DNA from 3 places in the Buttiauxella sp. WJP83 genome. Region 1 is predicted to be linked to each of the others. Evidence: riboswitches for the same ligand, from Rfam matches in the RefSeq annotation. Region 1 holds a riboswitch; each other region holds the start of a gene.
What was found. Region 1 has a riboswitch for cobalamin ahead of OH773_RS07650 (cobyrinate a,c-diamide synthase). Riboswitches for the same ligand answer to the same signal wherever they lie in the genome.
Positions count from the first base shown of each region.

Region 2: it holds a riboswitch for cobalamin, as region 1 does, so the genes downstream of both, btuB (TonB-dependent vitamin B12 receptor BtuB) here and OH773_RS07650 (cobyrinate a,c-diamide synthase) in region 1, are expected to answer to the same signal.
Region 3: it holds a riboswitch for cobalamin, as region 1 does, so the genes downstream of both, OH773_RS04730 (cobyrinate a,c-diamide synthase) here and OH773_RS07650 (cobyrinate a,c-diamide synthase) in region 1, are expected to answer to the same signal.

Region 1 is NZ_CP110080.1:1,646,905-1,657,562, reverse strand. Features, by position in the region: gene OH773_RS07660 (cobalt-precorrin-8 methylmutase) at 1-71, opposite strand, end outside; gene cbiB (adenosylcobinamide-phosphate synthase CbiB) at 81-1,043, opposite strand; gene OH773_RS07650 (cobyrinate a,c-diamide synthase) at 1,040-2,422, opposite strand; cobalamin riboswitch at 2,585-2,777, opposite strand; gene OH773_RS07645 (DUF496 family protein) at 3,060-3,380, opposite strand; gene OH773_RS07640 (FUSC family protein) at 3,621-4,679, opposite strand; gene sbmC (DNA gyrase inhibitor SbmC) at 4,769-5,239, opposite strand; gene dacD (serine-type D-Ala-D-Ala carboxypeptidase DacD) at 5,477-6,643, opposite strand; gene sbcB (exodeoxyribonuclease I) at 6,920-8,347, shown strand; gene OH773_RS07620 (APC family permease) at 8,392-9,756, opposite strand; gene yoeI (membrane protein YoeI) at 9,746-9,808, opposite strand; gene gabT (4-aminobutyrate--2-oxoglutarate transaminase) at 9,963-10,658, opposite strand, start outside.
Region 2 is NZ_CP110080.1:4,518,697-4,529,354, forward strand. Features, by position in the region: rRNA gene OH773_RS20880 (16S ribosomal RNA) at 1-84, opposite strand, end outside; gene murI (glutamate racemase) at 469-1,335, opposite strand; gene btuB (TonB-dependent vitamin B12 receptor BtuB) at 1,280-3,151, opposite strand; cobalamin riboswitch at 3,222-3,413, opposite strand; gene trmA (tRNA (uridine(54)-C5)-methyltransferase TrmA) at 3,523-4,623, shown strand; gene OH773_RS20900 (YijD family membrane protein) at 4,668-5,024, opposite strand; gene fabR (HTH-type transcriptional repressor FabR) at 5,039-5,680, opposite strand; gene sthA (Si-specific NAD(P)(+) transhydrogenase) at 5,877-7,277, shown strand; gene oxyR (DNA-binding transcriptional regulator OxyR) at 7,251-8,177, opposite strand; gene argH (argininosuccinate lyase) at 8,443-9,816, opposite strand; gene OH773_RS20925 (argininosuccinate synthase) at 9,939-10,658, opposite strand, start outside.
Region 3 is NZ_CP110080.1:1,016,904-1,027,561, forward strand. Features, by position in the region: gene glmL (methylaspartate mutase accessory protein GlmL) at 1-513, opposite strand, end outside; gene glmS (methylaspartate mutase subunit S) at 513-944, opposite strand; gene cobA (uroporphyrinogen-III C-methyltransferase) at 1,629-2,402, shown strand; gene cobD (threonine-phosphate decarboxylase CobD) at 2,430-3,503, shown strand; gene OH773_RS04720 (precorrin-2 dehydrogenase/sirohydrochlorin ferrochelatase family protein) at 3,496-4,191, shown strand; gene OH773_RS04725 (L-threonine kinase) at 4,198-5,064, opposite strand; cobalamin riboswitch at 5,730-5,904, shown strand; gene OH773_RS04730 (cobyrinate a,c-diamide synthase) at 6,001-7,380, shown strand; gene cbiB (adenosylcobinamide-phosphate synthase CbiB) at 7,377-8,336, shown strand; gene OH773_RS04740 (cobalt-precorrin-8 methylmutase) at 8,347-8,976, shown strand; gene cbiD (cobalt-precorrin-5B (C(1))-methyltransferase CbiD) at 8,976-10,112, shown strand; gene cbiE (precorrin-6y C5,15-methyltransferase (decarboxylating) subunit CbiE) at 10,106-10,658, shown strand, end outside.

The DNA.
Region 1 (10,658 bases):
TGCGCGATGATTTCACTGATGATTTCAAAGCTATGTTGTTCAATAAGCTGGGGTTGTTGCAGGTAATTCATCGGGAATCCTTAAGAGCCTATGCCAAGCGCCAGCCAGCGCATTGCGGCAAACAGCAGCAAAGCAAATAGCGAAGCCAACATCATGAGTTGAATGGCGCGGGTTATATCGTCAATAGCAACGCCACGCTGCTCATCCCCCATCCACGGTTTTTCTACCCGCTCGCCAAAATAGGTGTTCGGCCCGCCGAGCCTGATCCCAAGCGCACCTGCGACCGTCGCTTCAGGCCAGGCGCAGTTTGGGCTGCTGTGTTGATAGCGATCACGCCAGCCGATGCGCAGGGCCTGGCGGGGATTGGCACGTAAGCACAAAGCGGCGAGGGCCAGCAGCAGCCAACTCAGGCGAGCAGGAAGATAGTTGGCGAGATCATCAAGACGGGCGCTGACATAACCTATCGCGCGGTACTTTTCAGTTTTGTACCCCACCATCGAGTCCAGGGTATTGACCGCTTTATAGGCCATCGCCAGCGGTGCGCCGCCCAGCATCAGGAAAAACAGCGGTGCAATCACGCCATCGACACTGTTTTCCGCCACGGTTTCCACAACCGCACGGGTAATTTGTGGGCGTTCCAGTTGCGAAGTATCGCGTCCCACTATCCACGACAGTTTTTCCCGGCTTTCGGCAAGCGTTCCCTCTTTCAAGGCGCGGTACACCTCTAGTGCGGCATCGCTCAGGCAACGGGCGGCAAGCACGGTGTAAATCATCCACACTTCCACCAACCAGCCAAGCCACGGATGCACCAGATTGGCGAGGTGTAATACCCCCCAACTCACGCCCCAGGTCATGCCCACGACGACCAACCAAAGCACACCACCACCGATTTTCAGCGCACGATCGCTTTTACAAAACTGTCGAATCTTGCGCTGCATGAAATTAATCAAGTTGCCAATCCAGCGAACCGGATGCGGCCAATGCGGTGGATCGCCGAGCCAGTAATCCAGTAACCAGGCCGCCCCCCAGGCAAGCAATGTCATAGCGAGTTCCTCGCAAAAGATAACCACTGGTTGAGCAAACCAGGACGTTGGGCAAAATGCACATGGAGATAACTGGCAAAGGTTGCCTGATGCTGGACGCCACCCTGCCAGCGGGAAACGGCAACGCCGTCACGCCATTTGCAGCAATCGAATGCGGCGGGTAATGGGCCATTGAAATCGGAGTAATGAAACTCGTGGCCGCGCAAGGTTTCACCTTTTTTGGCCAGCAACGTGTTTTGAATCGCGGTGGCTTCGCAGTAGCCAAAACGGGTCAGCCGTTTGCCCATTTGGCTGTGACCTGGCAGCACACCGCACATAGCATGAGCTTCCCCCTCGCCATCGGTAAGAGATTCCCCGAGATACATTAAGCCGCCGCATTCGGCGTAAAGCGGGATACGGCGCTGATGGGCGTCTTGCAGGGATTCACGCATGCGGGTATTTGCGGCGAGTGTTGTGGCATGGACTTCGGGATAACCGCCACCGAGCCAAATCATCTGGCAGTCAGGCACTTTTGTGTCGTGCAACGGGCTGAAGCGCTGGATTTTCACCCCAGCCTGCTCAAGCATTTCGAGGTTATCGGGATAGTAAAAGTTGAAGGCTTCGTCTTGGGCGAGCGCAAGTGTCAGACCTTCAGCCAGCGCGGGATCAGGGATCGCGGGCGCTTCACCCTGTGGCAGAGAATTCAGATGAGATAGCGCAAGTAAGCGGTCAATATCCACGGTTTGTTCAAGCTGTTGTGCCAGATTCTGCCAGCGCTCATCATGCTGGGCATTTTCTTGCGCAGGAACTAACCCGAGATGGCGTGACGGCAAAGCCACATCCGCCATTGTTGGCACTCGGCCCAGCACTGGCAGCCCGCAATAACGCGTAATGGCTTCGGCAAGCAGTTGATAATGGCTCTCGCTGTTGACGCGATTGAGGATCACGCCCGCGATGTTAAGCCGCGGGTCAAAGCGCTGGAACCCCATTACCGTCGCGGCAATAGAAGTGGAGACCGCCTTACCATCCACCAGCAAAATCACCGGACAACCCAGCTGTTTTGCCATTGCCGCGCTGCTGCAATAGTTCGGATCGGTTCCGTAACCGTCGTACAACCCCATCACACCTTCGATGACGGCAACATCCGCCTGTTGCATCTGTTTTGAAAACAAGCCGTTTAAGGTGAGCGTAGGCAACATGAAAGCATCGAGATTACGCGAGGCAATGCCGGTCACGGCGCTATGCCACCCGCTGTCGAGATAATCGGGGCCGATTTTGAAAGGTTGAACGCGAAGGCTGCGTTGCATGAGGGCGCGAAGCAACCCGAGCGTAACGGTGGTTTTGCCACAGCCGCTGCTGGTGCCTGCAATGACGAATGCATGTTTCGCTACCGCTGCCATAGTTGCCTTAATACTGTTTCGGCAAAGCGCGGATGTCAGCTCGTACGCGCAAGCCTTACGGCTGCACGCATCTGATGACAACTGACTTCCCACCGAAGGAGTTGTTTAGTGTCATATTCAGATATGTCGAAGTGCGGCTAACGCACCTGCAACTTGAATTATGACGGGTAAGGCTGACAGGTCGGTCTTCTGGCTTAGCGTCATTCTTACCCGCCCTTCCCAATCATAAGATCAGTGGTTACGCGGGTTCGTCGGCATTACAGCAGCGGGGGCTGCGGGGGATTTTCACCCCCTTCCCAGCCACGGATGATTTTGCGTACATCCCGTGGCATAAACGAGTCAGTTGTTGATACTACTTTGCGCCGGATATATTTACCGGACTAGCACAGGTTCACTTTAAAATCATGTGCATGAATACTTAAACGTGGACACAGTGTAAAAGCTATAAGAAATCCAATGTTGCGCTATAACAATTTTTACTGATTTTTTAGCCCTGTCTGAAGAGGGTAAAACGGGATTGACGGCTGAGTACGCTTTCTCGCGATAAAAAAAACCGCCAAAGCGGCGGTTTTTACAATAAATCATTTATACCCTAAATCATTCGAACGGCATCATGGCAGCGGAACGATAACGGATATCAGTCGGCTTTGATTTCGCCCATGACTTTAAGTTTTTTGGAAATTTCACGACGTTCTTTAGAGAGCTCTGCGTTTTTGATGATGTAGTCATCAACACGGTCTTCATAGTCAGTTTTCATGCTGGCGATGATGCCCTGAATTGCTTCGATGCTCATTCCCGGCTTGATGTAGTCGCTCAGGTTATCAAGCAGCAGAACACGTTTTGAGTTATCACGGATCTTTTTCTGAACGTCCTGGATTTCACGCTGCAGTTTGTTTTTGCGACGGAACAGACGCACGAACTCAAGCACGTCCTGGAAAGATGGTTTGGTTGGTTCCATTTTTATACCCCTGCTAATTTCATACTCGGATTCGTTAAGACAGCCGCCATCAGATTACTTTAATGGTAGCGGCGGCCGCTGACAATTCTTTTACCCCATCATACTTGGGGATGCTCCGTACGACTTCAAGCTGCGTGATACAAGGCGACAACCCGAACAGTACAGGCGATTAGTCTATTTCGCTATCTTAACCTCAAAAGCTGCTGAATCGAAACCAGCAATTCACCTCAGGTTAAGCAATTATTTACGTAACGCGCGGCAGATCAACTGCGAAAGCAATTCTAGTTGACGAGCAAGCTCCAGACTCAACCAGACGTAGCCATGAATCGGCGTTTCCTGAAGTTTCCCATTTTGGCCATTTTGCATCAGCTCGTGCAGTTCACTGACGATTTCACTCAGTTTTTCATTGTTTGCCGATATTGGCGACGGGTTGCCATCGTGTAACGCCCGAGCGATAGCGGCAAGCGTGCCCTGCGTCATTTGTTGCGTTTCGCGCAAAGTGTGCGCATTAATCATCAGAAAATGGCTTTCCCTCGATGCCCAATAAGCGTTGACCTGCAGCTCGAGCGTGCACACCATATTGCGACTAACCGTTTGAATCGCCTCTAAAATCGACTTTTGAATGTGCGTCTCTTTACTGCTCGGGCCAATCAGCGCCCGCATTCTCACCACATCGCCAAGCACCTTCTGTAAGTGTTTTTCCAGGCGCGGGCGCTCTAATAAGTTAGGTGAAAATCCGGCGTTGTAAACCCGACCAAAGGCGGTAACGAAGTTCGCCATTTGTATACGCCAGTGGATAAAGGCGCGCTGAGGATAAATGCTGGTAAAGAGCATGGCCAGCAGTGAGCCAAAGATAACGTCGCCGCTACGCCAAAGGGCAATCTCCATATCCCCCGCTGGAGCCCCGACCACGACGGCAAGAGTGATTCCAATCAGCAGCGCCTGGTACGGGCGTTTCCCCAAAGCCAGATAACCACAGATAAACATGGCGATGGCACACCAGACCAACATCAGCGGGAGCGAAAACAGTTCAAGTTTCAGCGCCACAAGCCCCATGGCAGCACCGCAAATTGTTCCCCCAATACGCTCAAAGGCGCGAGGCACGACGTTACCCCAGAAAGAGATCGGCCCCATCACAACCACGAGTGTGATTAGCGGCCACGTCCCTTCGGGCACTTTTAGAAGATGAACAATCAAAAATGTGAGAACAAATGCCAGCGCGATACGGATACCATGCACTGTACGGTAGTTGCGGTAAATGCGGATCTCAAATGGGCTTAGTGATTTATCTGGACGCACACTCAGCTCCCCTGGAAATAAAAACGGGATTGTACCTGTTTTTTTTGAGCGGACATCACAAAGTTAGGGGGCGTATGCCCCCTTTAGCATCAGACTTGATCTGCCACCGGAATATACATGTCTATTTCCCACACGCCACTTTCTGAGCCGTCGTTCAGATAGTGTTCAAAGCAGGGTTTACCGGTTATCTGGTAGCTATTATTGGCAAGAACGCTGTCAAAAAAGAGATTCCACGGTTTCGCAAAATCGCCGTCGTCAACGCGGGCACGAGCCACCGCATACTGCCCCCCCTGGATGCCGGTGACGATGACGCCTTCGCTGTTATCCGGCACGGTAAAGTTTTCACTCACCGAGACAACGGTGTCGCAACGCAATTTCTCTGCAGGCACTAAATCGGGATTGTCGTAATAAACCGCCAGCCACTCTTCACCAACGATTTTGTGGGTTTTTACCCACAGGGCAAGTTGTTCAAAACCTTGATGAACCGTTTGCTCCCACGGCCCAACCATATGAAAACCGGCAACTTTACGCTCGTGGACATGTTGTACGTTAAATTCCATATGACCTCCTGACCTGATTAAAAAATACTGTATGTTTATACACCACTCTAGTGCAGGGAAACAATCCTTTGTCAGGGTGATGTGGTTACTTTGCGAGCATGATCGCTTTTCGCAAAACTTCCGACCGTTTAGTCATCGTTGGTTGAGCGCCGTCGTAAAGCATCGTTGTAGAGCATAGTACAGCCAATAAAAACGGGCCGACATTCCTGCCGGCCCGTTGTGTACGCGTGTGATGAATTACAATTTGTGGCTGATATAGTCACCCAGGCGCGACCAGGTACTGCCCTTTTTGACGTCAGTTAGCGTCACCAATGGCCAGTGCGCAATGAGCTTGTCGCGATCAAAGAGCTCGATTTCACCCACATGTTGGTTGGCAGTAATTGGCGCTTCAATCTCCTGATTATCAAGAATATATTTGGCTTTAATGTTCGGGACTTCAGACTTTGGAAGGGCCAAATAAACATCCTGATTGGTCCCGACTTCGATCTGCTTTTTATCGCCATACCAGATAGCTTCAGTACCAATTTTTTTGCCTTTATGCAGAACCTGCACGGTATCGAAGTTATCCTGGCCCCAGTGCAGCAGTTTGCGCGCCTGATCTTCGCGTCCTTTTGGACTTTCCGCGCCCATCACCACGGCAATCAAACGGCGCTCGCCGACGACGCTCGAGGCGATAAGGTTAAAGCCAGCACTCGCGGTGTGGCCGGTTTTCAGCCCATCCACATTCAGCCCTTTGTCCCACAACAAGCCATTACGGTTTTGTTGCGTGATGCCGTTCCAGGTGAGGCTGCGCTCGCTGTACATATGATAAAAATCAGGTTCACCGTGGATTATCGCTCGGGAAAGTACAGCAAGATCATAAGCGGTGCTGTGCTGGCCTGGGGCATCCAGGCCATGAACCGTTTCGAAATGGGTGTCGCGCAGGTGGAGTTGTTGCACGTATTTATTCATCATTGCCACAAATTGCGGCTGCCCACCGGCCACATAATCGGCAAGCGCAACACAGGCATCATTTCCGGAGTCAATAATCAGCCCGCGGCTCAAGTCATGCACGGTCAGTCGGTCGCCCGCTTTCAGGAACATCAGCGACGAGCCATCAAATACCGGATTGCCTTTTGCCCAGGCATCCTTACCGACGGTCACCATATCGTTTGCCGAGATCCGGCCGCTATCAATCGCACGATCGACCACGTAGCCGGTCATCAGTTTGGTCAGACTCGCTGGATTGCGTCGTACATGCTCATTTTCAGCAGCCAGAATTTGCCCGGTTGTGTAATCCATCAATACCCATGAGCCCGCCTGAATTTGTGGTGGAGGTGGCGCATTAACAAAGGTGTCGTCGGCAAAAGCGGAGTGAACAGAAAATGACAGCAAGGTACAAACAGCAAACAGACGGATCTTCAACGATATATCCTCGGTAACAATTAATTCAGCCGCCTCTTTTACTGCAGTTTGTGACTTTTTTCGCAATTAAATTGCAAAAAGATATGAATGCGATCACTCGCATACCGTTGACGAATACGTTATTCCGTCGTTACGGAGACTTCTTGCAAGGCTGTTAATGGTTTACCATTGGCTTATGCAACACCCGACAGCAATGATTGATACATGGAGAGGGTTTTAGTGGGATTTCAGTTTAATAACAGCATGTTAAACAACACTCAAGGGCGGAAGTAAACCGTGGACAATACAACGCAACAACCGACCTTCCTTTTTCATGACTATGAAACTTTCGGTAAAAGCCCGTCACTCGACCGCCCTGCGCAATTCGCCGCCATTCGCACTGATTCAGAATTTAACGTCATTGGCGAACCGGAAGTCTTTTACTGCAAACCGGCGGATGACTATCTGCCTCAGCCTGAAGCGGTAATGATTACCGGTATTACGCCGCAAATAGCCCTGGCGCGTGGCGTTAATGAAGCGGATTTCGCAAAGCGCATCCATTCAATTTTTACCCTGCCGAAAACGTGTGTTGTCGGCTACAACAATGTGCGTTTCGATGACGAAGTGACGCGCAATATTTTCTATCGTAACTTTTATGATCCGTATGGCTGGAGCTGGCAGAACGATAACTCGCGCTGGGATTTGCTTGATGTCATGCGCGCCTGCTATGCGCTTCGACCGGAAGGCATTGTCTGGCCGGAGAACGATGAAGGGTTGCCGAGTTTCCGCCTCGAACATTTGACCAAAGCCAACGGTATTGAACATGCTAACGCGCATGATGCAATGTCGGACGTGTACGCCACCATCGCGATGGCGCAACTGGTCAAAACTCGCCAACCGCGTCTGTTTGATTACCTCTATAGTCACCGTTCAAAGCACAAACTCACCACGTTGATTGATATCCCGCAGATGAAACCGTTGGTACATGTTTCGGGCATGTTTGGCGCGTGGCGTGGTAACACCAGCTGGATTGCCCCACTTGCCTGGCATCCAGATAATCGTAATGCCGTGATAATGGTCGATTTGGCAGGCGATATTTCACCGCTGCTGGAACTGGATGCTGATGCATTGCGCGAGCGGTTGTATACGCCGAAATCCGCACTGGGAGATGCGGCGGCCGTACCGATCAAACTGGTGCATCTTAATAAATGTCCGGTGCTGGCAGTGGCCAACACCCTCCGCCCAGAAGATGCAGAGCGTTTAGGTATCGATCGCAAACGTTGCCTGGAAAACCTGAAATTGTTGCGTGAACACCCTTCCGTGCGTGAAAAAGCCGTGGCTATTTTTGCTGAAGCAGAGCCTTTTGTGCCTTCCGATAATGTCGATGCGCAACTGTACAATGGCTTTTTCAGCGATGCCGACCGCGCAGCCATGCGCATTGTGCTGCAGACCGATCCGCAGAATTTGCCTGCGCTGGATATTACGTTTGCCGATAAGCGTATTGAAAAATTGCTGTTTAATTATCGTGCGCGTAACTTCCCAGGCACTTTGGATGAGGCCGAGCAGCAGCGCTGGTTGCAGCACCGTCGTGATGTGTTGTCTCAGGAAGCGTTGCAAGCCTACGCGCAAGAACTGGAAGCGCTCTATAACCTGCATGAGGATGATAAAGAAAAGACCGCGTTACTTAAGGCATTGTTTGAGTACGCGCAGTTTTTAGTGGGATAAAAACGACAAAAGGCCCTCATTGAGGGCCTTTTGAATATTAATGCTTACGCTAAGTCTTCGTTAAATTGTGGAACCGGGTTACGGAAGCGACGAGTCACGAATGCCAGATAGGTCAAGCCAATAGCCGCCCAAATCAGGCCCAGAACCATCGAGCTTTCTTCCAGGTTAATCCACAGCGCACCTACTGTCAGTGCGCCACACGTTGGCAGCACCAGATAGTTGAAGTGATCTTTAATCGTTTTGTTACGGCCTTCGCGGATCCAGAACTGGGAAATCACCGACAGGTTAACGAAGGTGAACGCCACCAGCGCACCAAAGTTAATCAGCGCCGTTGCGGTTACCAGGTCAAACTTCACGGCGAACAGCGCAATGATACCCACCAGAACCACGTTTAACGCAGGAGTACGCCATTTCGGATGAATGTAACCGAAGAAACGCTCCGGGAACACGCCATCACGGCCCATAACATACATCAAGCGAGAAACACCCGCATGTGCCGCCATACCTGAAGCCAGAACGGTAACACAGGAGAAAATCAAGATACCGAACTGGAAGGCTTTGCCTGCCACGAACAGCATAATTTCTGGCTGTGACGCGTCCGGATCATGGAAGCGAGAAATATCCGGGAAGTACAGTTGCAGGAAGTAAGACACCACAACGAAGATCACGCCGCCAATCAGGGCAGTCAGGAAAATCGCTTTCGGGATGACACGGCCTGCATCTTTGGTTTCTTCGGACAGCGAGCTAATACCGTCAAATCCGAGGAACGAGAAACATAATATGGTCGCGCCGGTGATCATCGGCACCACGTTTGCGTTCTCAGACCAGAATGGACGCGTACTGGCTAACGTGCCGGCACCTTCGCCATTGGCAACGCCGTAAATCACCAGACCGGTAATCACAACCATCACAACCATCTGCAACACAACAATAAGACTGTTGAAGTTTGCCACGGTTTTAATGCCGCGCAGGTTGGAGATAGTCATGAAGCCAACCAGAAGCACCACGAAAATCCACGACGGGATAGACGGTACTAAGGCTTCAAAATAGATTTTAGCCAGCAGAATGTTGATCATCGGCATAAACAGATAATCAAGCAGCGCCGACCAGCCCACCATAAAGCCAACCACCGGGTGGATTGCTTTTTGAGCGTAGGTATAAGCGGAACCCGCAGACGGGAAGCGGCGTACTAGCTTTCCATAACTTAACGCGGTGAACAAAATTGCCACAAGGGCAAACGCGTAAGCCGTAGCGACATGTCCGTCGGTAAGGCCAGATACTATCCCAAATGTATCGAACAAGGTCATCGGCTGCATATAAGCCAGACCCATCATAACTACCGGAATGAGCGTAAGGCTCTTACGGAGTTCAACACGAGATTTTGCACCTGCGGTGACGTTAAGCGACATGGTCATTCCCCCAAACGGCGAATACATGCGCAAAAGCAAAAAGCTGCCCCATCTAAATTTCCTCGGCGACACGACTGTCGTTTTTTAAAAGCTAGTATCTATCCGGTACGAAGCCCGGCCTCTTGGTTTTTTTGGCGGATGCCTGTTTGACTGCTTGAACTTAATGCAAAAAAATAACCGACGCGTTTAACGTCGGTTTTTTGTTCTCATTTAGTGAGGCGCGTATTTTGCACTAATTCGAGGCAAGAAGACAAGATGTTGAGGCCCTCATTAACAATTTCTTTTTCAGCTGTTAATGGGACAAGAAAACGAATCACATTCGCACGCACGCCACAGGACAATAAAACCAGCCCCTGCTTGCCTGCTTCTTTGACAAGTGCCTGAGTTAATTCTTTATTCGGACGATGGCTGTCACGCTCTTCGACTAGCTCCATCGCAATCATCGCGCCATATCCACGCACATCGCCGATGCAGTCAAATTGCTCTGCCATTTCCTGTAGACGATGGGTGATTTGCTCACCAATAACCTGCGCGCGTTGATTGAGATTTTCTTTCTCTATTATGTCAGTGACAGCCAGCGCCGCCGCAATCGCCACAGGCGACCCGGCATAAGTGCCGCCCAGACCACCCGGCATCGCTTTATCAAACAGTGATTTCTTGCCGACTAGCGCAGACAGCGGGAAGCCACCGGCCAGGCTTTTCGCCATGGTGACGAGATCCGGTTCCACGCCGCTGTGTTCAATGGCAAAGGTTTTACCGGTCCGGCAGAAACCACTTTGAATTTCGTCGGCAATCAATACGATCCCATGCTTGTCGCATAGGGTGCGCAGTTGTTTCATAAAGGACGTTGAGGCTGCATAAAAGCCCCCTTCCCCCTGCACCGGTTCAATAATGATGGCAGC
Region 2 (10,658 bases), 1.8 Mb from region 1:
AAGCTCCCTGTGCTACCGCTCGACTTGCATGTGTTAGGCCTGCCGCCAGCGTTCAATCTGAGCCATGATCAAACTCTTCAATTAAAAGCTTGATTTGCTTCAACTCGTGAAGCGGTGCTCAAAAATTAACTTTCGTAATAATTCAACTAAATGAATTACTGCTTGGTCACTCTTCAAGACTTGATATTTTTTTGATACCCGAAGGTATCTGAGATATCAATCCTGCGAGTGCCCACACAGATTGTCTGATAAATTGTTAAAGAGCAGTGAGTTACGCGCTTTCGCTTGCTAACTCGAGGTGGCGTATATTACGCTTTCCTCTTTCAGAGTCAAGCGTTTATTTTCGCTTTTCGTCTGACTGACGGGCCGGTTTGTAAGCCGTTGTGCCGTGTCAGTGGAGGCGCAGTATAGGGATTTTCTGGAAGCTGACAACCCCTATTTTCAATTTTTATTTCAACCGTCGATTTTTTATTCAAAATCGTCGCAAACAGCCAGTTTTTCTAGCCTTGGGAAGCCATAACGCTGCAAAACGGGTGCTAATTGTGCAATCTCAGGAGTTAGCCCCATGCAGAATGCAATATTCTCATCCGCAGATGTTGCATTCGGAGATTCATGCTCCAGCAGCCATACCGTACGGCGAGCAATCGCAGCACCTGAATCTATCAACCTGGTGCCTTCAGGAAGAACTTGTAGCAACTCTTCTTCTAATAGAGGGAAATGGGTGCAACCTAATACGACAGTATCTGGCGGCTCCTTCATTCGTAGCCATGGGCGAAGAATCTTGCGCAGTTCTTCAAGGTCCACAGGCTGACCGTGTAACTTGGCCTCTGCTAATTCCACCAGCTCTGCCGAGCCGAGCATTTCGATTCTGCATTCCGAAGCAAAACGCGCGACCAGCTCATGAGTATAAGGGCGGCGAACCGTACCGCGAGTCGCCAGTAAGCCCACAACACCATTGGTCGTCAGACGGGCAGCAGGTTTAATCGCAGGAACGACACCAACAACCGGGAAAGCGAACTTTTCACGAAGAGCGGGAAGCGAAACGGTACTCGCCGTATTACAGGCGATGATGGCGAGCGCGAGTGGATAACGTTCCTGAACAGCGGTAACAATTTCCAATACGCGTTCAACAATGAACTCTTCGCTTTTCTCACCGTAGGGAAATGCTACGTTATCGAAAGCATAGATATAGTGCAGGTCAGGCAGAAGTTGCCGGACTTCATCATACACAGAGAGCCCACCGACACCGGAGTCAAAAACCAGTACGGTGGGACGTGTATTAGAAGGTATAGCTGCCAGAGAGGTAGTATTCCCGTCCTGGGGTTTGATAGCCATAAACCGTCTCGTAATCTTTATCGAACAGGTTGGCGATTCTACCACGAACGGTTAACTGAGAGGTGACTGGATATGAAGCCGCTACATCAACTGTGCTGTAACTCGGCAAAATTTGCTGAGTAGGGTTATAAGCAGAGGTGTTGTTGTCATAGCGTTTTCCGTAATACTGCCATGCCACATCCATATCTACGTTAAACATCGTCCAGTCGAGCTGGTACTTTGCCTGGCGCTTGGCGCGACGAGCCAGCACTTCATCATTCTGGTCATCACGCGGATCCATATACTGCAGCGTTAGCTTGTGGGTAAAGATGCCAGTATCAACGCTCCCGGTCCATTCAATCCCTTTGATGGTTGCAGACTTGATGTTGTCATAAGACCCATCATAAGTAACCGGATCGGAATAGTAGGTAATCAGGTTTTCAATCGTGTAGTGATAAGCCGACAGACGCCAGTCCACCGGTCCGGTCAAACCTTCAAGCCCTGCTTCCCATTGTTTAGATTCTTCTGGTTTCAGATTCGGGTTTGAGTCGATACCAAAGCGTGTCGAGCCATACTGTTGTCCGAGTGATGGCGCAAGGAACCCTGTACCGTAAGAGATCGTTGCGCGATATCCTTCAACGAACTGCCAACCCGCGGCAGTCTGCCATGTGCCGTGCCAGCCGAATTGTTCGTCATTATCTTCACGACCAGAGGCTTCTAAGGTTACGTCACCAAACTGCTGCTGCCCACTAAGGTACACGCCCGTGTTATCGCGTTTATAGCTATCAGACATCACAGTATCAGAGGATGTCAGACGCTGTTGCTGCCAGTCCACCCCAGCACTGATTGAGCCATTCCCAACAAGGAAGTTGTTACCCCATTGGATGTTGCTCTGGGTCATGCGGTCAAGTGTCGTACCATCGTTATAGCGGCCAAACTCACTGCTATAGTTGTAGTCCTTCACTTTTTGATAGCTCGCCAACAACTGCGTGGAATAGATTCCAGAATGGAAACGCAGGCCAGCATCATAATTCTGGTTATAGAGTTGATGCTCATCGGCGCTATACGCTGGTGAATAAGGAGGAGCACCTAAATCATAATCGCTGTTGTTGGTGTAACCGTAGGTACGGAAGAAACCATCAAACTCTTCGCTAAATTTGTGCTCAAGGCCCGCCCAATAGCTTTTGCTACGGTAGCCATCGCTGTCGTTATCACCGCTATAAGTCGAGTGTGGCTGAACGTTGAAACCGTTGGTGGATTCATACGCACCAGAGATTGTCGCTACTGTATCGCCAAAACGTTTACGCAACGTTCCATCATATTGTTGATAGCTATTCGAACCGACACCTGCATTGATCTGCGATTTCTCTTCATCGCTCTGGGTAATGATGTTCACCACACCGCCAATCGCACCGGAACCATAAACGGCGGAACGCGGGCCACGAATGTATTCCACTCGCTGCACTAAAGAGATAGGGATTTGGCTGATATCTGAAGAATTAGAAATGCCAGGGCGCGCAAGCGGAACGCCATCCACCAGCACTAATACATGGCTGGCGCTCGTCCCGCGAACAAACATGGAGGAGCTCTGCCCCAGACCACCGTACTGCACAATATCGACACCCGGTAAACGGCGCATCACATCATTAAGTGATTTTGCCTGCCATTGGTCGATCTCTTCCCGGGTGACAATATCAGTTGGAGCCAGAACAGTATTCACCGGTTGCTGAAAACGGTTAGCCGTTACCACCAGGGTTTCGTCAGAATTGCTGTCTTGCGCCCAGCCTGAAAAAGCCGTTACGGACAGAGCCGTAAGCAGCGAAAGGTTTTTTACCATCATTTTTAATAAGCATCCGCTTTCCAATAAGGATGCCGCAGACATAACCGATAGCACGCGATAGTTATGCAGATTGCGACGTATACCGGCAGGTCTTCGGGCTTGGAGGCGTATTACTTCCGGATGATGACTTCCCACTTAGTTAAGCAGTGTCTGCATATTGCGCTCATCCCACTCTTCCTTACCGCTGCGCGTCAGCCCCAGAATTACACTGGGTTCCCTTTTAACTCATAAAAAAGAGGCCGGAATCTCTATGCTACGATTTTGTTAACAAGTTTGTCTAGAAACATCAAAATGCAACAGCACTGGACATCACGTACCTATTCCCTACAATCGCCGCGTAGTTTGACTTCATTAACAGGTATGAGCTCATGACCCCCGAACATCTCCCAATTGAACAGTACGACGCGCAACTGGCCGAAAAAGTCGCCCGCTTGCAAAGCATGATGGCCCCTTTTACGGCACCCGCGCCGGAGGTGTTTCGCTCGCCGGTCAGCCATTACCGGATGCGTGCCGAATTCCGTATCTGGCACGATGAAGACGACCTGTATCACATCATGTTTGACCAGCAAACCAAACAGCGTATTCGGGTCAATAGCTTCCCTGCTGCCAGTACGCTTATCAATGCGCTGATGCCTGCGATGCTCGACGGAGTTCGTGACATCCCAGCCCTGCGCCACAAACTTTTCCAGATCGATTATCTGACCACAATGAGCAACCAGGCGGTTGTTTCGCTGCTTTACCATCGCAAGCTTGGTGAAGAGTGGCAGCAGCATGCCCAGGCGCTGCGCGATAATCTACGCGCGCAGGGTTTCAACGTTCATTTGATTGGCCGCGCCACCAAAACCAAGATTGAACTGGATCAGGACTTCATTGATGAACGCTTAACCGTTGCCGGTAAAGAGATGATTTATCGCCAGGTTGAGAACAGCTTTACTCAGCCTAACGCGGCGATGAATGTTCATATGCTGGAATGGGCGCTGGATGCGACTCAAGGTTCAAAAGGCGATCTGTTGGAATTGTACTGCGGTAACGGCAACTTCTCGCTGGCCCTGGCACGTAATTTCAGTCAAGTGTTAGCGACGGAAATTGCCAAGCCTTCTGTTGCTGCGGCGCAATACAACATTGCCGCTAACCAAATCGATAACGTGCAAATTATCCGCATGGCCGCAGAAGAGTTTACTCAAGCGATGAATGGCGTACGCGAGTTTAACCGCCTGAAAGGCATCGATCTGAAAAGCTATCAGTGCGAAACCATTTTTGTCGACCCACCTCGCAGTGGCCTGGATGCCGACACAGTGAAAATGGTTCAGGCGTATCCGCGCATCCTCTATATATCCTGCAACCCGCAAACCCTTTGCGAGAACCTGGAAACATTGAGCGAAACCCATAACGTGTCACGCCTGGCGCTATTCGACCAATTCCCGTATACGCACCATATGGAATGCGGCGTGTGGTTAACGCGCAAATAGCAAAACGGACGCCTCGGCGTCCGTTTTTGTTTCTTCCAGCGTGATTATTCAGTCACCTGCGTTTTACGAGCGCGGACTTTAAAACCAATCCAGAACAACAGAGCAACTGAAAGCACAGCTGGCAAGAAGTTAGAGCCGATCGCCGGATATTCAGCGCGCACAACAGCGCTATACAGCAACACACCCAACACGAAACACGCGGCGGCAATAGTTGGCAAACCAACCGGCATCGTGCGGTTTTGGTAGCGTTGATGCAAACAATACACGGTCAGCACCAGCGCAATAATAGGGAAAATGGAAAATGGCACGACCGAGCTAAACACCGCGGCAAACGTACCGTTTATCGACAAGCCAGCGATAAACGCTAACCCGAGCGTACCTCTCTCTTGTAACTGTTTCATAGCTCTTCCTTCACTCACTCTTCGGATAAATGAGCCAATGCCACTTTTTCTTGCTCCCGGCGATACCAGTAATACGCACCTTTAGAAATCATGCGCAGCTGAAGCACCAGTCGCTCTTCAAGCTGACGACGCTGATCGGCATCAACGTCCAACGCTTCGGCACCAGCACTAAATACAATTGTTACCATCGCTTCCGCCTGCGCCTCGGTAAAGCTGCGCGGCATGCGGTTTTCGAGTTCCAGATAGTCAGCAAGTTCCGCAATAAAGTGCTGAATTTCACGTGCGACGGCAGCACGGAAAGCAGCTGACGTTCCAGAACGCTCACGCAACAGTAAACGGAACGCGTTGGGATTATTACCGATAAATTCCATAAATGTTGAGACGGAAGTACGAATTACGCTTCCGCCTTTAGCAATTCGTTGGCGAGCCTGGCGCATTAACTGGCGCAGCATCAGGCCGCTCTCGTCGACCATCGTCAGCCCAAGTTCATCAACGTCACGGAAATGGCGATAAAACGATGTTGGCGCAATACCAGCCTCACGAGCGACCTCGCGCAAACTCAGGCTGGCAAAACTCCGTTCAGCACTTAACTGGCTAAACGCGGCTTCTACCAGAGAACGCCTGGTTCTTTCTTTTTGTTGCGCTCTTACACCCATCATATTGCCTGAATCTCTTAAATCGAAACCGCACTATACCAGAGATTAACTTAACTGGTTTTATACGGGATCGTGAATGATTGTTTACGCGAGCTTCCTCGCGTTACGTAGCAAAAAGCACAACGACAATTGGGTTATCTCGGCGTTGATGTTACCATCGTGTTGCTTTTATGTATAAGAACAGGTAAGCCTTACCATGTCACACACCTACGATTATGACGCAATAGTAATTGGTTCCGGTCCTGGCGGCGAAGGCGCTGCAATGGGGCTGGTGAAACTTGGAGCAAGGGTAGCCGTCGTCGAGCGCTACCATAATGTGGGCGGCGGTTGTACCCACTGGGGAACCATCCCCTCGAAAGCCCTCCGCCACGCAGTCAGCCGCATTATCGAATTTAATCAAAACCCGTTATACAGCGACCACACTCATCTTCTCCGTTCTTCTTTCGCCGATATTCTTAATCACGCCGACAGCGTTATTAACCAACAAACACGCATGCGTCAGAGCTTCTATGAGCGCAACCACTGTGAGATGTTGCAGGGCGATGCACGTTTTGTCGATGAGCACACCATTTCACTGGAATGCCACGACGGTTCAGTGGAATTGATCACCGCTGAGAAATTCTTGATAGCTTGCGGCTCACGGCCTTATCGTCCATCAGAAGTTGATTTCAGCCATCCCCGCGTGTACGACAGCGACTCCATTCTCAATCTGCACCATGAACCGCGCCACGTCATTATTTATGGTGCTGGGGTGATTGGTTGCGAATATGCGTCAATTTTCCGAGGCATGAATGTCAAAGTGGATTTGATTAACACCCGCGATCGCCTGCTGGCATTCCTCGATCAAGAGATGTCCGATTCGCTCTCTTACCACTTCTGGAATAGCGGCGTCGTCATTCGCCACAACGAAGAGTTCGAGAAGATTGAAGGCGTGGAAGATGGCGTCATTGTCTCGCTGAAATCAGGCAAAAAAGTGAAAGCTGATTGCCTGCTATATGCCAACGGACGTACCGGTAATACCGATTCATTGTCGCTGGAAAATGTCGGTCTGGAAGCGGATGGTCGTGGTCTGTTGAAGGTCAACAGCATGTACCAGACAGCCCAGCCGCATATTTATGCCGTGGGCGATGTGATTGGCTACCCAAGCCTGGCTTCAGCCGCATACGATCAAGGTCGAATAGCTGCGCAAGCGATGGTCAAAGGTGAAGCTACCGCGCATCTGATTGAAGATATTCCAACTGGTATTTACACCATTCCAGAAATCAGTTCCGTCGGGAAAACTGAGCAACAGCTGACCTCGATGAAAGTGCCATACGAAGTGGGCCGTGCGCAGTTTAAGCACCTGGCTCGTGCGCAAATTGTTGGAATGAACGTGGGTACGCTAAAAATTCTCTTCCATCGCGAGACGAAAGAGATTTTAGGTATTCACTGCTTCGGTGAGCGTGCGGCTGAAATTATTCACATCGGCCAGGCGATTATGGAGCAGAAAGGTGGCGGTAACACGATCGAATACTTTGTTAACACCACCTTCAACTACCCGACTATGGCGGAAGCCTATCGGGTTGCGGCACTAAACGGTCTGAACCGCTTGTTTTAACGCTGGCTCAAAATGGCCATCCATATGTGTACGGATGGCCTCTGCGAGCTGCTCATAGCGACCACGCAGCGGAGAACCCGGACGATAAACCAGGCCGATAGTACGGCGCGGTTCTGGTTTATAACACGGCAGATAGACGACACCATCGCGCTCGCGCTCATTCGGCACAGCCAGTGCGGGTAACAAGGTAATTCCGCTCCCTGCCGCAACCATGTTACGCAGCGTTTCAAGGCTGGTTGCACGGAAATGCGTATCTTCATCGGCGCCCGCTTCAAAGCAGAAACCCAGAGCCTGATCGCGCAGGCAATGCCCATCTTCCAGCATTAAAAGCTTTTCACCCGCAAGATCCGACAACGGCACACGATCGCGCTCTGCCCATGGATGATCCTGGTAAATCGCCAACTTCATCGGCTCGTCGAATAACGGTACTTCGATAAACGCTTCACTCTCTTTCACCAGAGCCAGAATCGCACAATCAAGCTTGCCGCTATCAAGTTGCGCGAGCAGTTGATGGGTTTGCGCTTCGTGAAGGTACATTTCTAGTTTGGGGAAGGTTTTATGCAGCATCGGGATAATCTGCGGTAACAGATAAGGCCCAACGGTTGGGATCAACCCAATGTGCAACGGCCCCGACATCGCTTCGCCTTGTTGGCTCGCCATCTCTTTCAGGACTTTCACTTCGCGCAGCACTGTACGGGCCTGATCCACTAACAGTAAACCCGCTTGCGTGAACAAGACTTTTCGGCTGGTGCGCTCAAGCAGCATGACACCGAGTTCATCTTCAAGCTTACGAATCTGGCCGCTCAGCGTTGGCTGACTGACATGGCAGGCATCCGCTGCCCGACGAAAGTGGCGATGTTCAGACAACGCCACCAGATATTCAAGATCACGAATATTCATTCTCTATCCTCCGTCGCCATGATAGCCCATGGCGATAGAAATCATAGCAACGAACGATTATCCCTATCAACCATTGATGGTAAATAATAGCCAGCAACAGCACAAACCATCCATGACCGTGGTTTTGTTGCAGAGACACCCTGAAAGCCTAAAAAAGTAATGAAGCCAACGTGAGTTATTTAGCGGACATCATGTCCGCTTTTTTTTATCCGTTATAAACAAAAAAACCTGGCACCAGGCCAGGTTCTTCCTACTGAAAACGATGTTAACTCAGACGTTGTTTTGCGTCGGCAATCGCCTGTGCTACCTGCTGTGGAGAGACGCCGCCTTTTGCTGCGCGCTTATCCAGGCAAGATTGCAATGACAAAATGGGATAAACATCATCACCAATCGTCGCGCTAAATTTCTGCAAATCAGCGAGTGACAATGCTTCCAGCGCTTTGCCCTGGCGAATCGCTTCCACCACTGCTTCACCCACAATATGGTGCGCTTCGCGGAATGGTACGCCTTTCGCGACCAGATAATCGGCCAACTCGGTTGCATTGGCATAACCCTGTTCGGCAGCTTCTTTACAACGCGGGCGTTTCACCTGAATACCATCCAGCACCAGCACGGACATATGCAGGCAATCCATCCAGGTATCGAGTGCGTCGAACAAGCCCTCTTTGTCTTCCTGCATGTCTTTGTTATACGCCAGCGGCAGCCCTTTCAGGGTCATCATCATGCCTGTCAGCGCACCCTGCACACGACCACATTTGCCACGGATAAGCTCCAGTGCATCCGGGTTTTTCTTTTGTGGCATCAGGGAAGAGCCCGATGTCACACGGTCAGACAGCTCCACAAACCCTGCTTCGCCGGTGTTAAAGAAAATCAGATCTTCAGCAAAACGCGACAAGTGCACCATACCGATGGACGCATCAGAAAGCAGCTCCAGCACGTGATCGCGGTCAGAAACACTGTCCAGACTGTTACGGGTTGCCGAGGCGAAACCTAACCAACCCGCCAGTTGTTCACGGTCGATTTCATAGGCTGTGCCTGCTAATGCGCCGCTACCCAGAGGACTAACATCCAGACGCTCGAGCGTGCTCTGCAAACGGCTTTCGTCACGCGCCAGCATTTCCACATACGCCAGACACCAGTGTGCAAAAGTCACCGGCTGAGCACGTTGCAAGTGCGTATAGCCCGGCATCACCGCATCCTGATTGTTTTCTGCTGTCTCAATCAGCGCCTGTTGCAGTTGGCGAGTCGCCCCCAGCAGCTCACTGATTTGCATTTTGCACCACAGTTTAAGGTCAGTGGCGACCTGGTCATTACGGCTACGGCCGGTGTGAAGTTTTTTACCCAACGCACCGACTTTATCGATGAGTTTTCCTTCCACCCAACTGTGAATATCTTCCGCATCGCTCTCAAGAATCGCCTGCGGGTTAGCCCGTACTTCTTCAAGCAGGAAACTCAGCGATTGCTCAAGTTCCTGTTGTTCAGCAACCGTCAGAACACCAACCGTGACCAGCGCTTTGGACCAGGCGACAGAACCCACAATATCTTGCTCAGCCAGTCGATAGTCAAAGCGCAATGAATCATTGAACGATTTGAACCGCTGATCTGCTGCCTGAGTAAAACGTCCACCCCAAAGTGCCATATTGATGCTCCATAAAATTATCATCTTGTCCCCCTCACCCCGACCCTCTCCCTGAGGGAGAAAACCGGTCAATCCCCTCTCCCTCAGGGAGAGGGTTAGGGTGAGGGCAAATATTTAAACTGTTACTTCTTCAATTCGTTCAATGCACGAATACGTGATGACAGCGAGAACAGACGGATGAAGCCGCCCGCGTGGCTGTGGTCATACACTTCATCTTCACCGAAGGTTGCGAACTCTTCGCTGTACAGGCTGTTCGGAGATTTTTTCTGCAACGCCGTTACCTGACCTTTATAAAGCTCCAGTACAACTTCACCGTTCACTTCTTCTGCCAATGACTCAGCGGATGCCTGCAAAGATTTACGCAGCGGTGCAAACCAACGGCCATCGTAAACCACGTAGGACATTTCCAGGCCCAATTGCTCACGCCATTTGAAGCTATCACGATCCAGAACCAACTGCTCAACGCCACGCAGTGCAGCCATCATGATGGTGCCTCCTGGGGTTTCGTAGCAGCCGCGGGATTTAATCCCTACCAGACGGTTTTCTACGATATCAATACGGCCAATACCGTGTTTAGAACCGATCTTGTTCAGCGTTTCCAGGCACTGGAATGGGCTCATGGTTTCGCCATTAACCGCAACAACTTTGCCCTGCTTAACAGTTACAGTGACTTGCTCTGCTTGATCTGGTGCTTCTTTAGGATCAACCGTCCAGACCCAGCAATCTTTGTTCGGTGCATTCCACGGGCTTTCCAGCACACCGCCTTCGGTCGAGATGTGCCATGCGTTTTCGTCACGGCTGTAGATTTTCTCTAGTGAAGCTGTAGTCGGGATATCACGCTC
Region 3 (10,658 bases), 630 kb from region 1:
TATATCGTCCTGAATGTCGCGGTTTCCGGCGTAGATAATGGCGCAATCCAGGTTCGATTCCGCCAGCGCATGGGCGTTGGCCAGACCGTAACTTTCTTCACCGCCGTCGGTTCCACCGGTAAACAGCAGAATGTCAGGAGGTGAGGTTTCCAGCGCCTTGATATCGTGGCGATTGAGCTTGTACGAGTAGTACTGCGCGATTTTCGCACCCGCTGAGTGGGCGGTCACTTTTGCTGATTCCAGCGTGATTGACGGCACCAGCCCCATAGCGGCAACGGCAAGACCGCCTTTCGCTGATGAGGAGTATTTCAGGGTCACTTCACCGCTGTTCAACAGTGGGCGAGCATCGCTAACATTTAGCACCTTGTTCAGGCTGTTAAAGAAACCGTCAGCCAGATGGTGCGTGGTGGTTGGGGTCAGGACGTGGTTCACCAACGTTAACGCATCCCCCTCCCGAGCAAAGAGGGCTGCCTTGGTCCACGTCGAGCCGATGTCGACAGAGACGATTTGCATCAGAAGGCCTCTTCAAGACAACGTTCGTCAATGTCATTCGCAATCAGGCTACAAACATCTTCGAGATCGCGGCTTGGGGCGAAGACGCGGTTGAAGCCCATCTCTTTGAACTTGGCTTCAATGTCTGCAAAGTCATGTTTGCCGACGACCAGGTTGCCGCCCACATAGAGCAGAATGTCGCCAATTCCGCGTTCAATACAACGCTCGCGCAGACCCAGGCAGTCGATGTCACCGTGCCCATAAATTGACGACACCACAATGGCATCGGCACCCGTTTCGATAGCGGCATCAATGTATTCGTCCTGGCTTACCATTACCCCCAGATTGATTACGCGAAAATCATGGGCAGTAAAAACGCGATCCAAAACTTTATTGCCTACCGCATGGCAGTCAGCACCAATGACGCCAATAACAAGTGTTGATTTTTTCATTAATAATCCTCTGTAGGGCTGATAATCAGAAAGTAAGAACTATTGCTATTATTTATTGCGCAGGTTGATTGCGCCTTTTAACTGGGCTGGAGTTTCTTTTCCTGGCGAGATTGATGCAATTGATCTATTTTCAGAATATCTTTCGTAAAATGATTGTCTTGTAATCGCTGTTTTAAATTCCCATTAAAATCAATATGTTGAGATTGTTTTTTGTATGGTTTTTAATATTTAAATTATAATTGTCAGTGGGTTTGTTTTCATGTTTGTGAGCTGAGTCTTATTTTGTATTTAATTCAAATGTTGTTATGATTAATAACGAATTAAGAAAGCTCTTTAAGTGGAAGTGTGAATTCCTTAACGGATTTTTAAGTGTTAAGTGTGTACCTGAATGTACGGTGAATTAGGTGGTAGATTAAATTAACTTATTCAGTTAATAGAATGTTAATATTAATGAGGTGTTTTATTGCAATGAATGCCCAATGCATCAAATTAATAACTAATATTAATGCCCATCACTATTTTTCATTTTCTGATATTTATGTATAACCTCTTTCTGTAAAGTCAATAAATAATGAGAAGCACATCAAGTATTTTTAACGGTGACTCCTGAATAATATGTGGGAATTTAATCGCCAAATTATGATGTTGGAGTTTTTTTTTAAACTTATCATTTAGGAAGATTCTATGAATGAAGGGAAAGTCTGGCTTGTTGGTGCTGGCCCCGGTGATGTTTCTTTAATTACCGTAAAAGGGTTATATGCGATTCGTCACGCAGAAGTGATTGTTTACGACCGTTTGGTTAACCCTGAACTATTAAGACAGGCTCCGGAAGACTGTCTCTTGATTAACGTTGGGAAGAACCCTAATCACCACCCAATTCCCCAGGACGAAATTAATGCCATCCTGGTGGAATATGCCCGGCAGAACAAACAGGTTGTCCGTCTAAAAGGCGGTGACCCGTATGTTTTTGGTCGTGGTGCTGAAGAAGTGGAACAATTGGCAAAAGAGGGGCTGGCATTCGAGGTTGTACCGGGTATCAGTTCCGCTATTGGTGGCCTGGTTTACGCGGGGATCCCGGTGACGCACCGCGATTACGCCTCCAGCTTCCATGTTATTACCGGACACATGTGTCAGGGGAATGACCCGCAAAACTGGCATGCTTTTGCACAGCTCGACGGTACGCTGGTTATCCTGATGGGCATGACCAGGCTGGTAGAAATATGCCAGCAATTAATGGCCGGCGGAAAGTCTGCGGATACGCCAGCCGCCGTGGTGATGTATGCCAGCCAGACGCGCCAGCAGGTTGCGCGTGGAACGCTTGCCACGATTCACCTCGAAGTCGAGCGCCAACAACTTCATGCCCCCGCACTGATCGTTATTGGTGACGTTGTGAATCTGCATGATGTCCTGGCATTTTCGGCTACGCAGCTGGAAATTGACCAGGAATTTGTCTGCTAATGCGCTGGTTTTCTGTGAGGCAGACCCATGAGTGAACATGGCGGGAACAGTGTCGAAGTCGCACAACAACTCGGTATTGCCCCAGAATCCCTGCTGGATTTCAGCGCAAATATCAATCCTCTTGGTTTATCAGAGCGCGTCAAATCGCTGATTATTTCTCATCTGGATGTTATTGAGCGCTATCCGGATATTGAATATCGCCACCTTCATCAGGCGCTGGCAATGGCCAATCAGTGTGATGTTGAGCAGGTGATGGCCGGAAACGGTGCCACGGAGCTGATTTATGGCCTGGTGCGGGCGTTATCGCCACGTCGCGCAATGCTTTTGGTGCCCGGTTTTGCTGAATACCGCCGGGCACTGGTGCAGCATGGCTGCGAGGTCATTGAATATCGGTTAAATGAGGAGCAGGGCTTTCAGCCGGATAGACAGCTTCTCGAGGCCGTTCGTCAACGAAGGCCTGACTGTCTGTTTATTGCCACGCCGAATAACCCAACAGGATTGATGCCTGAACCTCAACTGTTAATCGAGCTGGCGGAATTGTGTGAAACGCTCCAGATAGCGCTGATCGTTGATGAAGCTTTTATTGATTTTCTTCCCCATGGATCAAACCTGGCCTTACGTTTGACGCACTCGCGTTATCTCTACCTGCTGCGTTCGCTGACCAAATTTTTTGCCATCCCAGGCCTTCGTCTGGGCTATTTGCTCAGTGGTAACAGGGCGAGAATCCGTCAGCTGAAAAATAACCGCGAGCCCTGGTCGGTCAATGCGCTCTCGTCACTCGTCGGCCAGTACCTGCTTAATGATGACGATTATATTAACGTCAGCCATAAGTATATTGCCCGGCAGCGGGATTATTTATGGCAGGCCTTGAGCCAGTTTGCGTCGTTGATTGTCTGGAAGCCGACAGCTAACTACCTGTTTTTCAGATGTATCAAAAAAGATATTGATCTGAAGGCTGCGCTGTTAGCGCATCGTATTTTGATTCGCCACTGTGAAAATTATCCCGGTCTTGATAGCAGTTACTTTCGTGTGGCAGTGCGTACGGAAGATGAAAACAGGGCGTTGATTCAGGCGTTAACCCAGATATTAACGCGTGACTGACACTATCAGCCGGGCATATTTACCCCCAACGAAAACACACGCCACGATGGACTACTTTCCCATATTTTGTGATTTGAAAGACAAGCGCTGTTTGATTGTGGGCGGCGGCCAGGTTGCCACCCATAAAGCCCGTGGCCTGTTGCAGGCGGGGGCGACGTTGCGTCTGGTCGCACCGTCGATCACTTCTGAGCTCGAGCAGCTTTGTGCCGAACACGATATCGAGTGGCTCCAGGTTCCATTGATAAAACAGCATCTTAAAGGATGTTGGCTGGCGATCGCGGCAACCAATGACGCCGCGGTTAACCGTCAGCTCAGTCAGTGGGCAACGGCTGAACAGATATTCTGTAATTGTGTTGATGACCCTTCGTGCGCATCATTTATTACCCCTGCCATTATCGATTGCTCTCCGGTGATCGTTGCCGTGAGTTGTGGTGGCAATGCGCCGGTTTACAGCAAAATCCTCAAACAACACCTGTCTGAGCAGCTTCCTGCTGGTATGCGTGAGATGGTGTTGCTGGCGGGTGTGTTGCGGGAGCGGGTTAATCAATCTTGTGATAGCCGCGAGAGAAAACGGGCATTCTGGACGACGTTTTTTCAGCATGCGCCCCTGCGGCAGGCCGTGTCAGAGAACAATACTGCTGAAATTCACCGGCAGGTGGAGAGCCTTTTCCAGAACGCTTTTTATTAACCGCGATTACTGCAAGCTCGCGCCGCCCTCGACCATCTTCAGCAAGTGATGCACCGGCCAGTGCTGGTTTAAGCGTGATTCCGTCAATAATCCTTTCACCCGATCAACGTCATGTTTGTTGCGGTCCAGCAGTAGCCCCACCACGCTTCCACTGTGAGCGACATTGATACCGTAGAGATCGCACTTTTCTACCAGTGATAACAAAGCCTTAAACTCGGGTTTGGGCAGAATATTCTGGCTCGCCTGCGCGCTAAGCGTTGCGCCTTCGCCCATCAGTCGCGGATTGTTCTGCTCACAGGCTTGCTGAATTTTCTCCCAGGCCGTCTCCAGAGCGGTGACCTGTTTTTGCAGCAAAGTGTTTCTCTCCATGCGGTGATAATCTTCGGTACGCAACGTTAATGGGCTTTCAAGCACCAGCAGATCCAGCTCCGGTTGCGGGTGACAGGCGATACGTGTGGTCCCTTTGTTATGATCGAACAGCGACAGGCTGCGAAAAATAGTGCTGTCGGTGGGTTCGAGTGAAACACACAACGCCGCCAGCGTCTCTTCACCGAGTTCATGACCTAAATAATGGGCGGTGGCGAGCGCCGTGGCGGCAATATCCGCAGTGCTACTGGCCATCCCTTTGGCGACCGGAATAGTCGAGTGACGCTCAATACGAATTTCACGGCTCAGATCTGCAGGATAGTGCCAGTGAGAAAGAAGCTGTTTCACCATGGCGCGTGAGAGAGGAAGTTCATTCGCCAGCGGGGCACCGGTGGTGACTTCAACGGTGCTGTACCAGTCCACAGGACAGGACACCAGCTTTTCGCTGCCGAGGATCCACCCCTGGATGAGTTCGCCGCAGGATGCGGGGCATTGGGCTATTGCCACGTTCACCACCTCGTTTATCTCCTTCATACATCAAGCTGCCATCTTGCTACGACTCGAATTATTTTGGGGATAGTTAATTAGAATTTGCGCGATAGTGACACGGCACTAAATGGCTTTTATTGATTTGCCACAATATAGCTTCAACCTCCATTTTAGCAATAAAAATAAATATCACATTGAATGCGTAATATATGTACCGACAGGGTTTGTATTTATTATTTGATTTATTTTCATATTATTGTGATTTATTTTCATATTATTGTGATTTATTTTCATGAAGTTATTGGAATATTTATGGCAACTATTTTGACGTTTAAAAATGTGCGGGAAGTGGGTTTTGTTATTGCATGAACAAAAAGGCTATTAATTGTGGAGTGTGTCAAAGTAAGCAAATTTAATTGGTCTGATAAATTGTCGTAGCGCAAGAATTTAATTCGTTAGTGGCTATAACCTGTGTCGAGTTTTTATTTGGTGATGTTCTGAAGCGTTTTTAAATTATGTCTCTATACCCGTCATCCTTCAAGTTGCAGGGGTGTTGGCTGCACTCTCAAACCCCAGTCACTTACTTTAGTAAGCTCCTGGGGATTTGCTCCCTTGCCGCCTACCTGCAACTCGAATGATAAAGGGTATATGTATGAAGAAGCGTGAATTAATTCCATGCGCGACTAACTGTAATGCTAACTGATATACCACATTGTGTGGTTGGGAAGGGGGTTTAAATCCCCCGCAGCCCCCGCTGCTGTGATGCTGACGAACCCGTAATGCCACTGATCGCAAGATTGGGAAGGGCGGGTGAGAGTGACGCTAAGCCAGAAGACCAGTCTGTTAGCCAAAAACAACAACTTCGGTGGGAAGTGGGTTGCTCAGATGCGTCTGGTCGAAAGACCGGGTAACCGCACTTCCTGACAGCCCAACCACCCAAAACAGGATTGGGGTATGGCAGTCAGGAAACGGACATTCATTCTTGCAGGCACCTCCAGCGGATGTGGAAAAACCACGGTCACGCTGGGTTTGCTTAGCCTCCTCAAACAGCGCGGATTGCGCGTTCAGCCTTGCAAAGTTGGGCCTGATTACCTTGATACCGGTTGGCATAGCGCCGTAACCGGCACGAGCTCCCTGAATCTTGACCGCTTTATGTTGCCCGTCTTCACGTTAAATGCCCTGTTTGCCGAGCGTATGCAGCATGCGGATATTGCGGTGATTGAAGGCGTGATGGGGCTGTTCGATGGCTATGGCACCGATCCTGATTATTGCAGCACGGCGGGAATGGCAAAACAGCTTAACTGCCCGGTCATTCTTCTGGTTGACGGTAAAGCCGTCTCGACGTCGATTGCCGCCACCGTCATGGGGTTTCAACGTTTTGATCCTGCGTTGCCGCTGGCGGGTGTGATCGTCAACCGCGTCAATAGCGAAAGCCATTATCAGCTCCTGAAAAGCGCGATTGAACGCTACTGCAACGTGCCGGTATTGGGCTACGTTCCCCGCGTGGAAGGGGTTTCGCTACCTGAAAGGCATCTGGGGTTGGTGACCGCACGCGAGTCCGTAGTCAATTCGCAGCCATGGACAGACTTCGCCAGGGTGCTGGAAAACACGCTGGATATTGACCAGCTGCTGGCACTGAGCGTCTGCGATGTGCTTCCTTCAGGAGCGTGGCCCGAATTACCGTCTGCAGATTGCGGCAAAGGATTAACGCTGGCACTGGCGGATGACGAGGCGTTTAACTTCTACTACGCCGACAACATTTCCCTTCTTGAACGCGCAGGCGTGCGCATCGTGCGCTTCAGCCCCCTGCATGACAGCCAGTTGCCGGAATGCCAGATGATCTGGTTCGGTGGCGGCTACCCGGAACTCCACGCGCAGAAGTTGTCCGCCAATCATGCCATGCGCGCACAAATCCTGGCGGCTCATCAACAGGGCGTGGCGATTTATGGCGAATGCGGCGGGTTGATGTACCTCGGAAGCTCACTGCAAGACAGCCACGGCGTGACTTATCCGATGGTCGGCGCTATCCCCGGCCATAGCGCGATGGGCAAAAAGCTAACCCGCTTTGGCTACTGTGAAAGCCGTGCGCTGGTGCCAACGTTGCTGGCCGACGCAGGCGAAACGCTGCGGGGCCACGAGTTTCATTATTCAGATTTTACGCCGGAAACCCCGGCGGTCATGGCGAGCAGTAAAACCCGCGACGGCGCGGTTCTTCAGACGTGGTCGGGTGGCTGGCAGGTGGGAAATACCTTCGCCAGCTACCTGCATATTCATTTTGCCCAGCGTCCAACACTGCTGAAGCGCTGGATCAGCGCGGCCAGGAGGGCGAGATGACGCTACTGGCCTGGGCGGTTGCGTGGATGCTGGATTATCTGCTGGGCGATCCTCATCACTGGCCGCATCCGGTGCGCTGGATTGGCGCGCTGATTACCTTTGTACAACGACTCGTCAGACGCTGCTGTCGCAGCGAAACCGCCTTGACCCTCGGCGGCGGGGTGATGTGGCTGAGCGTTGTGGGGATCACATGGGGCGTGGCGTGGGGCGTGCTGCATGTTGCCAATGCTATACACCCAGGCCTCAAGTGGGTTGTCGAAGTGTGGATGATTTTCACCGTGCTGGCTGCCCGCAGTCTGGATGACGCCGCGCGTGACGTTGAGCAGCCGTTACGTGCAGGCAACCTTAAAGAAAGCCGCAAAAAACTCGCCTGGATAGTCGGGCGGGACACCTCTCAATTGCACATGCCGCAAATCAATCGTGCCGTGGTGGAAACCGTCGCGGAGAACACCGTGGATGGCGTGATTGCGCCGCTGTTTTTCCTGCTGCTGGGCGGAGCGCCACTGGCAATGGCCTATAAAGCCGTCAATACGCTGGATTCAATGGTGGGCTACAAACACGAAAAATACCGCGCGATTGGCAAAGTCAGCGCGCGAATGGACGACCTCGCCAACTTCATCCCGGCGCGTATCAGCTGGTTATTACTGAGCCTGGCCGCATGGGTGTGCCGGAAAAATGCCGTGGACGCGCTGCGTATTGGCTGGCGCGATCGTTATAACCACAGCAGCCCCAACTGCGGTTGGTCTGAGGCCACGGTAGCAGGGGCGTTAGGGATCCGTCTGGGCGGGCCGAATGAATACTTTGGGCAACGGATTGATAAACCCTGGCTCGGGGACGCGTCCCGCGAGATAGCCGTTGACGATATTTCAGGAACGATTCAATTGATGTGGGTGGCTTCCACGTTGGCGCTGATGCTGTTTGCGCTGGTGCGGGTTATCTGGTCTGGGGCTTTCTAAGGGCAATATGATGAATTACATACAACAACCACAAGCGATTGAAACCAAAAGTTTCGAGATTATCGGCGAGATCGTGCGGGAAACCCGGCCGGAATACCGTTTTGCCAGCGAGCTGCATGAAGCGGTGATTAAACGGGTCATCCATACCACGGCAGATTTCGACTGGCTGGATATCTTATGGTTTTCCGAACATGCGCTCGACCACCTGTGCGACGCGTTGCGCAGTGGCTGCACGGTTTATACGGACACCACCATGGCGCTCTCCGGCATCAATAAATCGCTGTTGGCCAGTTTCGGGGGCGAGTGCCGTTGCTATATCAGCGATCCCCACGTGGTGCGCCAGGCGAAAGAGCAGGGAATAACGCGTTCCATGGCGGCGGTGGATCTGGCGCTGGAAGAGGAAGGCGAGAAGATCTTTGTTTTTGGTAACGCCCCAACCGCACTGTTCCGCTTGCTGGAAAAAGAGACTCCGGTTCGCGGTGTGGTTGGCGTTCCGGTGGGGTTCGTCGGTGCAGAGGAGTCAAAAGAGGCGCTCACGACCAGCCCTCTGCCAGCCATTGCGGCGCGGGGGCGCAAAGGGGGAAGTAACGTCGCGGCCGCCATCGTCAATGCCATGCTCTACCACATGCGGGAGGCGTGATGAGCGACTCCTTCGATGCGCCGGTGTGGCATAACGGCAAAGCGTTACGCAAAGGCTATACCACCGGCTCCTGCGCGACGGCGGCAGCAAAAGTCGCGGCGTTAATGGTCCTGCGCCAGCACCTGATTCATCAGGTTTCGATTACGACGCCTTCCGGCGTGACGCTGTGTCTGAATGTGGAATCGCCGCAAATCGAAGGGCAGCAAGCCGTTGCCGCCATCCGTAAAGACGGTGGTGATGATATTGACGCCACGCACGGCATGCTGATTTTCGCCCGAGTCGCGCTGAATGATTCTGGTGAGATAACCCTTTGCGGCGGCGAAGGTGTAGGAAAAGTCACGCGTAAAGGTATCGGCCTGCCGGTCGGAAGCGCTGCTATCAACCGGACACCGCGCCAGACGATCGAGTCAGCTGTACGTGAAGTGATTGGGCCATCGCGTGGCGCGAGTGTGGAGATCTTCGCCCCCGAAGGGGAGATCCGGGCACAAAAAACCTATAACGCTCGGCTGGGCGTGATCGGCGGGATCTCTATTATTGGCACCACGGGCATTGTGACCCCGATGTCAGAAGAGAGCTGGAAGCGTTCGCTGGCGCTGGAACTGGAGTTGAAGCGCGCCGCAGGGCTGGATCGCATCGTGATGGTGCCGGGCAATCATGGCGAACGTTTTGTACGCGAACAGCTTGGGGTGGATAGCCAGTCCATCGTCACCATGAGCAACTTTGTGGGTTACATGATTTCGGAAGCGGTGCGCCTCGGGTTCCGTCACATCGTGCTGGTCGGGCATCCGGGGAAGCTTATCAAGGTCGCTGCCGGGATATTTCACACCCATAGCCATATTGCCGACGCCCGCATGGAAACGCTGGTCGCGCACCTGGCCCTACTTCACGCGCCTTACGAATTGCTGACCGCCGTCAGCCAATGCGACACCACCGAGGCGGCGCAAGAGCACATAGATGCCTGGGGTTTTCAGCACATCTATAACCACCTTGCCGAACGCATTTGTCTGCGTGTTGGCCAGACGCTGCGTTTTACGAACCATCCGCCTGTTTGTGATGCCGTGATGTTCTCTTTTGATAACCAACTGTTGGGCAGTAATCGTCCGTTGCAGGACATCGCGGAGGAATTGCAATGTTAACCGTTGTGGGGATGGGGCCTGCGGGCCTGCATCTGATGACGCCCGTTGCCCGCCAGGCTGTCGCTGACGCTGAATTTCTGGTCGGCGGGAAGCGCCATCTGGCGCAGTTCCCTGATTTCTGCGGCGAAACGCGTGAACTGGATGCCGACATCCCCGGTTTACTCGACTGGCTTGAGCGCCGGTTATCGCACCGCGTGGTGGTGTTGGCTTCCGGCGACCCGCTGTTTTATGGCATTGGCACGCGGTTGGTCGCGCATTTCGGACTTGAGCGCGTGCAGGTGATCCCAGGGATCAGCGCGGTGCAATATCTGTGCGCCAAAACCGGCATTGATATGAATGACATTTGGTTGACCAGCAGCCACGGCAGAACAGTCGATTTCGATGCGCTGATTCGCCAGCACAAAGTGGCGATGGTGACAGATAAATTGTGTGGCCCACGAGAAATTGCCGCTGAGCTTAACGCCAGAGGTGCCGGGCAACGCTGGCTGGTGATCGGTGAAAACCTGGCGATGGAAAATGAACGCATCCACCGGCTGCGCGCCTGTG